2 regions of the Streptomyces sp. NPDC015130 genome follow, and region 1 is predicted to be linked to the other one. Evidence: riboswitches for the same ligand, from Rfam matches in the RefSeq annotation. Region 1 holds a riboswitch; the other holds the start of a gene.
What was found. Region 1 has a riboswitch for ZMP and ZTP ahead of ACF08F_RS28675 (phosphoribosylaminoimidazolecarboxamide formyltransferase). Riboswitches for the same ligand answer to the same signal wherever they lie in the genome.
Positions count from the first base shown of each region.

Region 1 (3,391 bases):
CGGTGAGAACAAGATCGAGCGCCGCGACGGACGCGACGTCGTCCTCTACGGCTTCGGCCGCATCGGCCGCCTCGTCGCCCGCCTCCTCATCGAGAAGGCCGGCTCCGGCAACGGTCTGCGGCTGCGCGCGATCGTCGTCCGCGGCGGTGGCGAGCAGGACCTCGTCAAGCGCGCCTCGCTGCTGCGCCGCGACTCGATCCACGGCCAGTTCCAGGGCACGATCACGGTCGACGAGGCGAACAGCACGATCGTCGCCAACGGCAACACGATCAAGGTGATCTACGCCAACGACCCCTCCGAGGTCGACTACACGGCGTACGGCATCGACAACGCGATCCTCATCGACAACACCGGCAAGTGGCGCGACCGCGAGGGCCTCTCCAAGCACCTGCGCCCCGGCATCGACAAGGTCGTCCTCACCGCGCCCGGCAAGGGCGACGTGCCCAACATCGTGCACGGCGTCAACCACGACACGGTCAAGCCGGACGAGAAGATCCTGTCCTGCGCGTCCTGCACGACCAACGCGATCGTCCCGCCGCTCAAGGCCATGGACGACGAGTACGGCGTGCTCCGCGGCCACGTCGAGACGGTCCACTCGTTCACGAACGACCAGAACCTGCTCGACAACTACCACAAGGCCGACCGTCGCGGCCGCTCCGCGCCGCTGAACATGGTGATCACCGAGACCGGTGCCGCCTCGGCCGTCGCCAAGGCGCTGCCGGACCTCAAGGCCCCCATCACCGGCAGCTCGATCCGCGTCCCCGTCCCGGACGTCTCGATCGCCATCCTGAGCCTGCGCCTGGGCCGCGAGACCACCCGCGACGAGGTCCTGGAGTACCTCCGCGACGTCTCGCTGCACTCGCCGCTGAAGCGCCAGATCGACTTCACCACGGCCCCCGACGCCGTCTCGATGGACTTCGTCGGCTCGCGCCACGCGTCCATCGTCGACGCCGGTGCGACCAAGGTCGACGGCGACAACGCGATCCTCTACCTGTGGTACGACAACGAGTTCGGCTACTCGTGCCAGGTCATCCGGGTCGTCCAGCACGTCTCCGGCGTGGAGTACCCGACCTTCCCGGTCCCGGCGGTCTGATCCCCGGCACCGACAGCACGGCGGCGCGCCGCACCTCCCGAACGGGGGGGGTGCGGCGCGCCGCGTTTCCGGCGCGCGGGTAGCATCGTGCCCGCCGCGACTGGCGAAGGTGGATCACCACCGGGGAGCGGCAGTTGGTCGCTTTCCCCGCGTGCGCGTCGACCGCCTGGGCGCCTGCGTCAGTGATGTCCCGCTGACCCAGGAGGTCCTCAGATGGAACTGCGTTACGGCATCAATCCCCAGCAGCTGGTGGCGACCGCCGTGCCGGTGGAGCCCGGGAGCCGGCCGGTCCGGGTGGTGAACGGCAGCCCGTCCTACATCAACCTCCTCGACGCGCTGAACGGCTGGCAGCTGGCCCGGGAGGCGAGCCGTGTCCTGGGCCGGCCGGCCGCCGCCTCCTTCAAGCACGTCTCACCGGCCGGAGCGGCGGTGGCCGGGCCGGTCGACGAGGTGACCGCCGAGCTGTACGGCGTCGACCGCGACGGCGTCGGCGCGCTCACGAGCGCCTATCTGCGGGCCCGTGACGCCGATCCGAAGTCCTCGTACGGCGACTTCGCCGCCGTCTCGCACCCGGTCGACGCCGAGCTCGCCGAGCTGCTGACCCGGGTGGTCTGCGACGGTGTCATCGCCCCCGGCTACGCACCCGGCACCGTCGGGACCCTCAGCCGGAAGAAGAGCGGCCGCTTCCTGGTCATGGAGGCCGAGGAGAGCTTCACCCCGCCGGGCCAGGAGGCCCGGGAGGTGTTCGGCATGCGCCTGACCCAGCAGCGCGACGACGTGCCGCTCTCCCCCGCCCTCCTGGACGACCTCGTCTGCGGTGAGCTCACGACGGCGGCCGCGGAGGACCTGCTGCTCGGACTCGCGGTGCTGCGCCACACCCAGTCCAACTCCGTCTGCTACGTGCGCGGCGGGGCGACGCTGGGGATCGGCGCCGGGCGGCAGTCCCGGGTCGACTGCACCCGGCTGGCGGGCGCGAAGACCGACACGTGGTGGCTGCGCCGCCACCCCGCCGTCCGCGCGCTCGCCTTCCGGCCGGGCGTCCGCCGGCAGGACCGGATCAACTGGCAGATCCGGTTCGTCGAGGGCGACCTCACCCCGGACGAGCGCGCACGCCTGTCCGGGGCCCTGTCCGTGCCCGCCCCCGATCTCACCGACGAGCAGCGTGCCGGGTGGCTAGGGCGTGTTGCGAAAGTAGCGCCGGCCGCCCGAAGGGCGGGCCCGACGGCGCCTGGTGCGTGCGATCGCAAGGCGGAGGGTCGCCCCGATACTGGATGTATCGGGGTGATCCCGACAACGCGGCGAGCGTGCGTGCCAGGCGCCGTCGGGCAGGCGGGACTTTCGCCACACGCCCTAGCGGAGCTGACCGGGGTGGCGTTCGCCTCGGACGGCGCGCTGCCCTTCCGGGACAACGTCGACCACGCGCACCGGCACGGGGTCACCTCCGTCGCCGAACCCGGCGGGTCGATCCGCTCCACCGACGTCGAGGACGCCTGCCGGGAGCACGGGATCACGCTCGCGCGCACCGGGCTGAGGCTCTTCCACCACTGATCGGCGAGAGGCCGGGCGGAACGCCCCTACGGGACCCAGTGGTTGCCCGAGGCCGTGATCATGACCTGGAGCTGGATGCTGGCCGAGAAGTAGCTGCTCGTGTCGACCGGGGTGGCCAGCATCTTGTTCCAGAGGGCGTCGAGCCAGGCCTGGCTGCTGGGGTCGGTCATGGCCGCCACGGCGAACGGCGCGAAGAAGGCGGCCTCGCTGCCCGCCGCTATCTGGGTGCCGTTGAGCTTGTAGCCGATGGCGATCTTGTTCGGGTCGCCCCCGGTCTTCGTCTTGATCCAGCTGTTGAGCTTGCGCGCCGCCGCGAGCGAGCCGGCGTCGCCGCTGGTCACCGCGTCGTCCGCGATGCGCCACGGGGTGCGACACGCGTTCCACCAGTACGCGCCGTCGTTCGGGTCCTCCAGGACCTGGCCGGGGGCGGGCCTGGGCGTGGTGTTCGTGTCGACGACGAAGTCGGGCAGCAGGCCGGTGCCGGAGGCGTACGTGGACTGGAGACGGGAGATCTGGGTCTGGTGCGCGCTGCGGACGGCGTCCCAGGTGGTGTCGCCGGAGGCGGTGCGGAAGGCGCGGAAGTGGTCGACCATCCAGTCCGAGGTGCGGGAGATGTAGTAGTACTGGTCGCCCGAGCTGCTCCAGTCGCCCAGCTTGAGGAGCCTGGTCGTCGGGTTGAGCTCGTCCTTCTTGATCGCGGCGATGTGCTTGAGCGCGAGGTCCTTGTAGTTGTACGTGCCGGTGCTGCCC
Region 1 is NZ_JBIBVC010000016.1:112,585-115,975, reverse strand. It holds gene ACF08F_RS28680 (glyceraldehyde-3-phosphate dehydrogenase) at 1-1,093, shown strand, start outside; ZMP/ZTP riboswitch at 1,180-1,272, shown strand; gene ACF08F_RS28675 (phosphoribosylaminoimidazolecarboxamide formyltransferase) at 1,307-2,641, shown strand; gene ACF08F_RS28670 (glycosyl hydrolase family 8) at 2,668-3,391, opposite strand, start outside.

Region 2 (3,391 bases), on a different contig from region 1:
CGGCGCGGGAGCGGCCGACGCTACCGGAGGAGGCCGGTGAGCTTCCCGCCGGTGGCGGACGGGGCGGCCAGGCTGCAGGCGACGGTGTCGGAGCCGAGCAGGTAGCTGTTGCGGTAGGGGTACTGGACGAAGGTCGTCCAGCGGGTGCCGAGCGGCTGCCGGGCGGCCTTGTCGCGGAGGGGTGCGCGGCAGAGTTCCGTGGCCGCCGCGCGTACCTCCGCGTCGTCGGCGTACGTGCCGGTCAGGCGCGGCCGGGTGACGAGCTCGGCGTCGTGCGGCGTGTCGCAGTCTCGGCGGAGTGCCGTGCCCGGCGTGGCGCGGTCGATGTCGAAGCAGTCCCCCACCCGCAGGGCCTCGAAGGAGACGGGCCTGGCGGGGGAACGTGTCGACGGCGGGGCCGTGGGAGGGGACGGCTCGGTCGTCGGCGCGGTGCTCGCGGTGCGCGAGGACTCCGGGGAGGTGCTGCTCTCCTGCGGGCCGTGGCGCCGGCCGGGGGCCGTGTGCGTCGGCGTGTCGGCCACGGGGCCGCGCGTCGCGGGCGGGCCGGACGAAGGCGTGCCGGACGTCGGCGCGCCGCGGCTGGGAGTGGCGGGTGCGGCGGCGTCCTCGTCGGCGGTGACGACCGGCGACGGGCCGGCCACCGGGCCGCCGCCGTCGGCCCCTCCTTCGAACTCGTCCCCGCCGCCGACGGTCATGACCCCGCCCACGACCACCGCGGCCAGGAAGAGCGGGACGAGCGGCACACCGAACCAGCGGGCGTGCCGCGCGGCCGGTCCCGGCCGGGCCGCGCCGAGGCGTACGACACGCGACCACGCCGGAGCGGTGGGCCGCTCGCTGGAATCGGTGTCCGTGGAGAAGGGCTCGGTGGAACCGGCGTCCGTGGAGAACGGCTCGGTGGAACCGGCCTCGGTGGAGAAGGGCCGGGTGGAGTGCGGCTCGGTGGAGTGCGGCTCGGTGGAGTGCGGCTCGGTGGACCTGGGCTCGGCCGAGGGTTGCTCGGCGGGTCGGCGGTCCGGCGGTGGAGGGGTGGTCGGCTGGTGCGGCACAGTCACCAGGGTTGCCTGTCGGCGGCCGTGATGCGAGTGATCAGGGGCCGTCGAGTACGGCCTGTACAGAATCGTGACCATGATCGAGCACCCCTGGGGGCATCTTGTCCGATGATCACCAGAATGCCCCCCGCCCCTGCCGGGGCGCCGTCGCGGCGCCCCGGGGACTCGCCCCTTACAGACCGAGCTGGCGCTCCGCGCCCTCGACGGTCTGGGCGAGCAGTACGGCGATGGTCATCGGGCCGACGCCGCCGGGGACCGGGGTGATGAGGGAGGCACGCTCGGCGGCGGAGGCGAAGTCGACGTCGCCGATGTTGCCCGGGTTGTAGCCGGCGTCGACGACGACGGCGCCGGGCTTGATGTCCTCGCCCTTGATGAAGTTCGGCTTGCCGACGGCCGCCACCAGGATGTCGGCCTCCCGCATGACGGAGGAGAGGTCCTCGGTACGGGAGTGGCAGTAGGTGACGGTGGCGTCGCGGCCCAGGAGGAGCAGGCCGGCCGGCTTGCCGAGGATGGCGCTGCGCCCCACGACGACGGCCCGCTTGCCGCTCAGCTCGACGTCGTAGGCGTCGAGGAGGCGCATGATGCCGCCCGGCGTGCAGGAGACGAAGCCGGGAAGGCCGAAGCCCATGGCGGCGAAGGAGGCCATGGTGACACCGTCGACGTCCTTCTCCGGGGCGATCGCCTCGAAGGCGGCGCGCTCGTCGATGTGCGGGCCGACCGGGTGCTGGAGGAGGATGCCGTGGACCTCGGGGTCCTCCGACAGCGCGGTGATCGCGGCGACGAGCTCCTCGGTCGTCGTGGAGGCGGGCAGTTCGACGTGCTTGGAGCGGATCCCGGCCTTCGCGCAGCGGTTCTGCTTCATCTTCACGTACGTGACGGAGGCCGGGTCGGCCCCGACCAGGACGGTCGCGAGACACGGCGTGACGCCGGTGCGGCGGGTGATCTCGGCGGCGCGCGCGGCGGTCTCCTCGACCGTACGGCGGGCGAGGGCGGTGCCGTCCATGAGCGTGGCGGTGCTGGTGGACATGGTGACTCCTGGGCGTCGGAACTGAGGGGTGGTTCGCCCAGGCGCACGGCATCGTCACGGGCGCACCGCTCGGGTGCGCTCCGCCCGGGCCGCTCCCCGGTGGTGATCCACCTCAAGCGCCAGTCACGGCCCGGGCCCACTCTACGTGCTCGGTCTCAGGGGGCCGGCACCGGCTGCTCCGGTGCGAGCGAGTTGCCCGCCGGGATGTCGCCGCAGTCGGACGGAGCCGGCCTGCCCGCGAACCGGTCGTCGAGCCAGTCGATCGCGAGCGGCGCCCAGACGAGGGGCACGCCGTTGTGGCTGAGCAGGTTGAACTGCCGGTACGCGATCGAGTCGTTGCCGGTGGCGCAGTACTGCCTGGCCAGGGCCCGGACGTCCCCGGCGACCATGACCGCGTCGCCGGTGCCGATGCCCGGCGGGTTGCCGAAGGTCCCCTCCAGCACGCCGCCGTTGCCCTGGGCGATGAACCCGGGGACGGTCGGGGTGGCGGCCGAGCCGAGGTTGATCCTGTTGACCGCCTCGACGAACCCGGGCACCGAGTTCGCGTCGGCGTGCTGCGGCTTCGCCATCTTCTTCCAGGTCAGCCCGGGGTAGTGGCCGAGCGCGTCGAGGATCGAACCGTGCTCCAGCTCCTCGTACACCTGCTTGCCGTAGTCGTTCAGGTACTGCTTCAGGTCGATGTCGTAGGAGCGGGAGACACCGATGAGCGCCATGGGGATGACGCCGGACCAGACGAGGGACCCGTCCACGTACTTCAGGTTGTGCGCCGGGGCCACGAGGAGGCCGCCCTCGGCGAAGCCGACGAGCCGCCGGTTCACGTCCGGCGCGTAGGCCGGTGCCATCGCGGCCGCCCAGTTCGTGGCGATCGCGCCGCCCGAGTAGCCCATGAGACCGAACCTGGTGTCGGCGCTCAGGCCCGTCTCCCCCGACCGGGTCGCGGCGCGGATCGAGTCCAGGGTGTTGGTCCCGTACTCGGGGCCCGCGGCGAAGTTCGCCCGCTGCCCCTGGGTGTCGGGGATGACGAGCGTGTAGCCCTTCGCGAGCAGCGGCGCCATGAACAGGGCCTCGGCGTTCGGGATGACGCCGCCGAGGGAGACGTTGCCGGCGACGGCGCGGGACGGTCCGTCCTCCGGGTTCAGCGAGTCGTAGAACGACTGGTAGGAGACGGCCTTGCCGCCGTCGCCCGTGAGGCTGCGCACCACCGTGGTCACGTTGGCCGAGGGGCGGCCCTGGGCGTCGGTGGTGCGGTAGAGCAGCTGGATCGCCTTCAGCGGCGTGGCGATGCCGACGAGGTGGTACTGGAGCGTCCGCGTCT
Region 2 is NZ_JBIBVC010000021.1:39,170-42,560, forward strand. It holds gene ACF08F_RS32790 (SWF or SNF family helicase) at 1-40, shown strand, start outside; gene ACF08F_RS32795 (hypothetical protein) at 21-1,046, opposite strand; gene ACF08F_RS32800 (bifunctional 5,10-methylenetetrahydrofolate dehydrogenase/5,10-methenyltetrahydrofolate cyclohydrolase) at 1,222-2,076, opposite strand; ZMP/ZTP riboswitch at 2,105-2,213, opposite strand; gene ACF08F_RS32805 (lipase family protein) at 2,232-3,391, opposite strand, start outside.
Region 2: linked by a shared signal. The riboswitch ahead of ACF08F_RS32800 (bifunctional 5,10-methylenetetrahydrofolate dehydrogenase/5,10-methenyltetrahydrofolate cyclohydrolase) and the one ahead of ACF08F_RS28675 (phosphoribosylaminoimidazolecarboxamide formyltransferase) in region 1 are both predicted to bind ZMP and ZTP.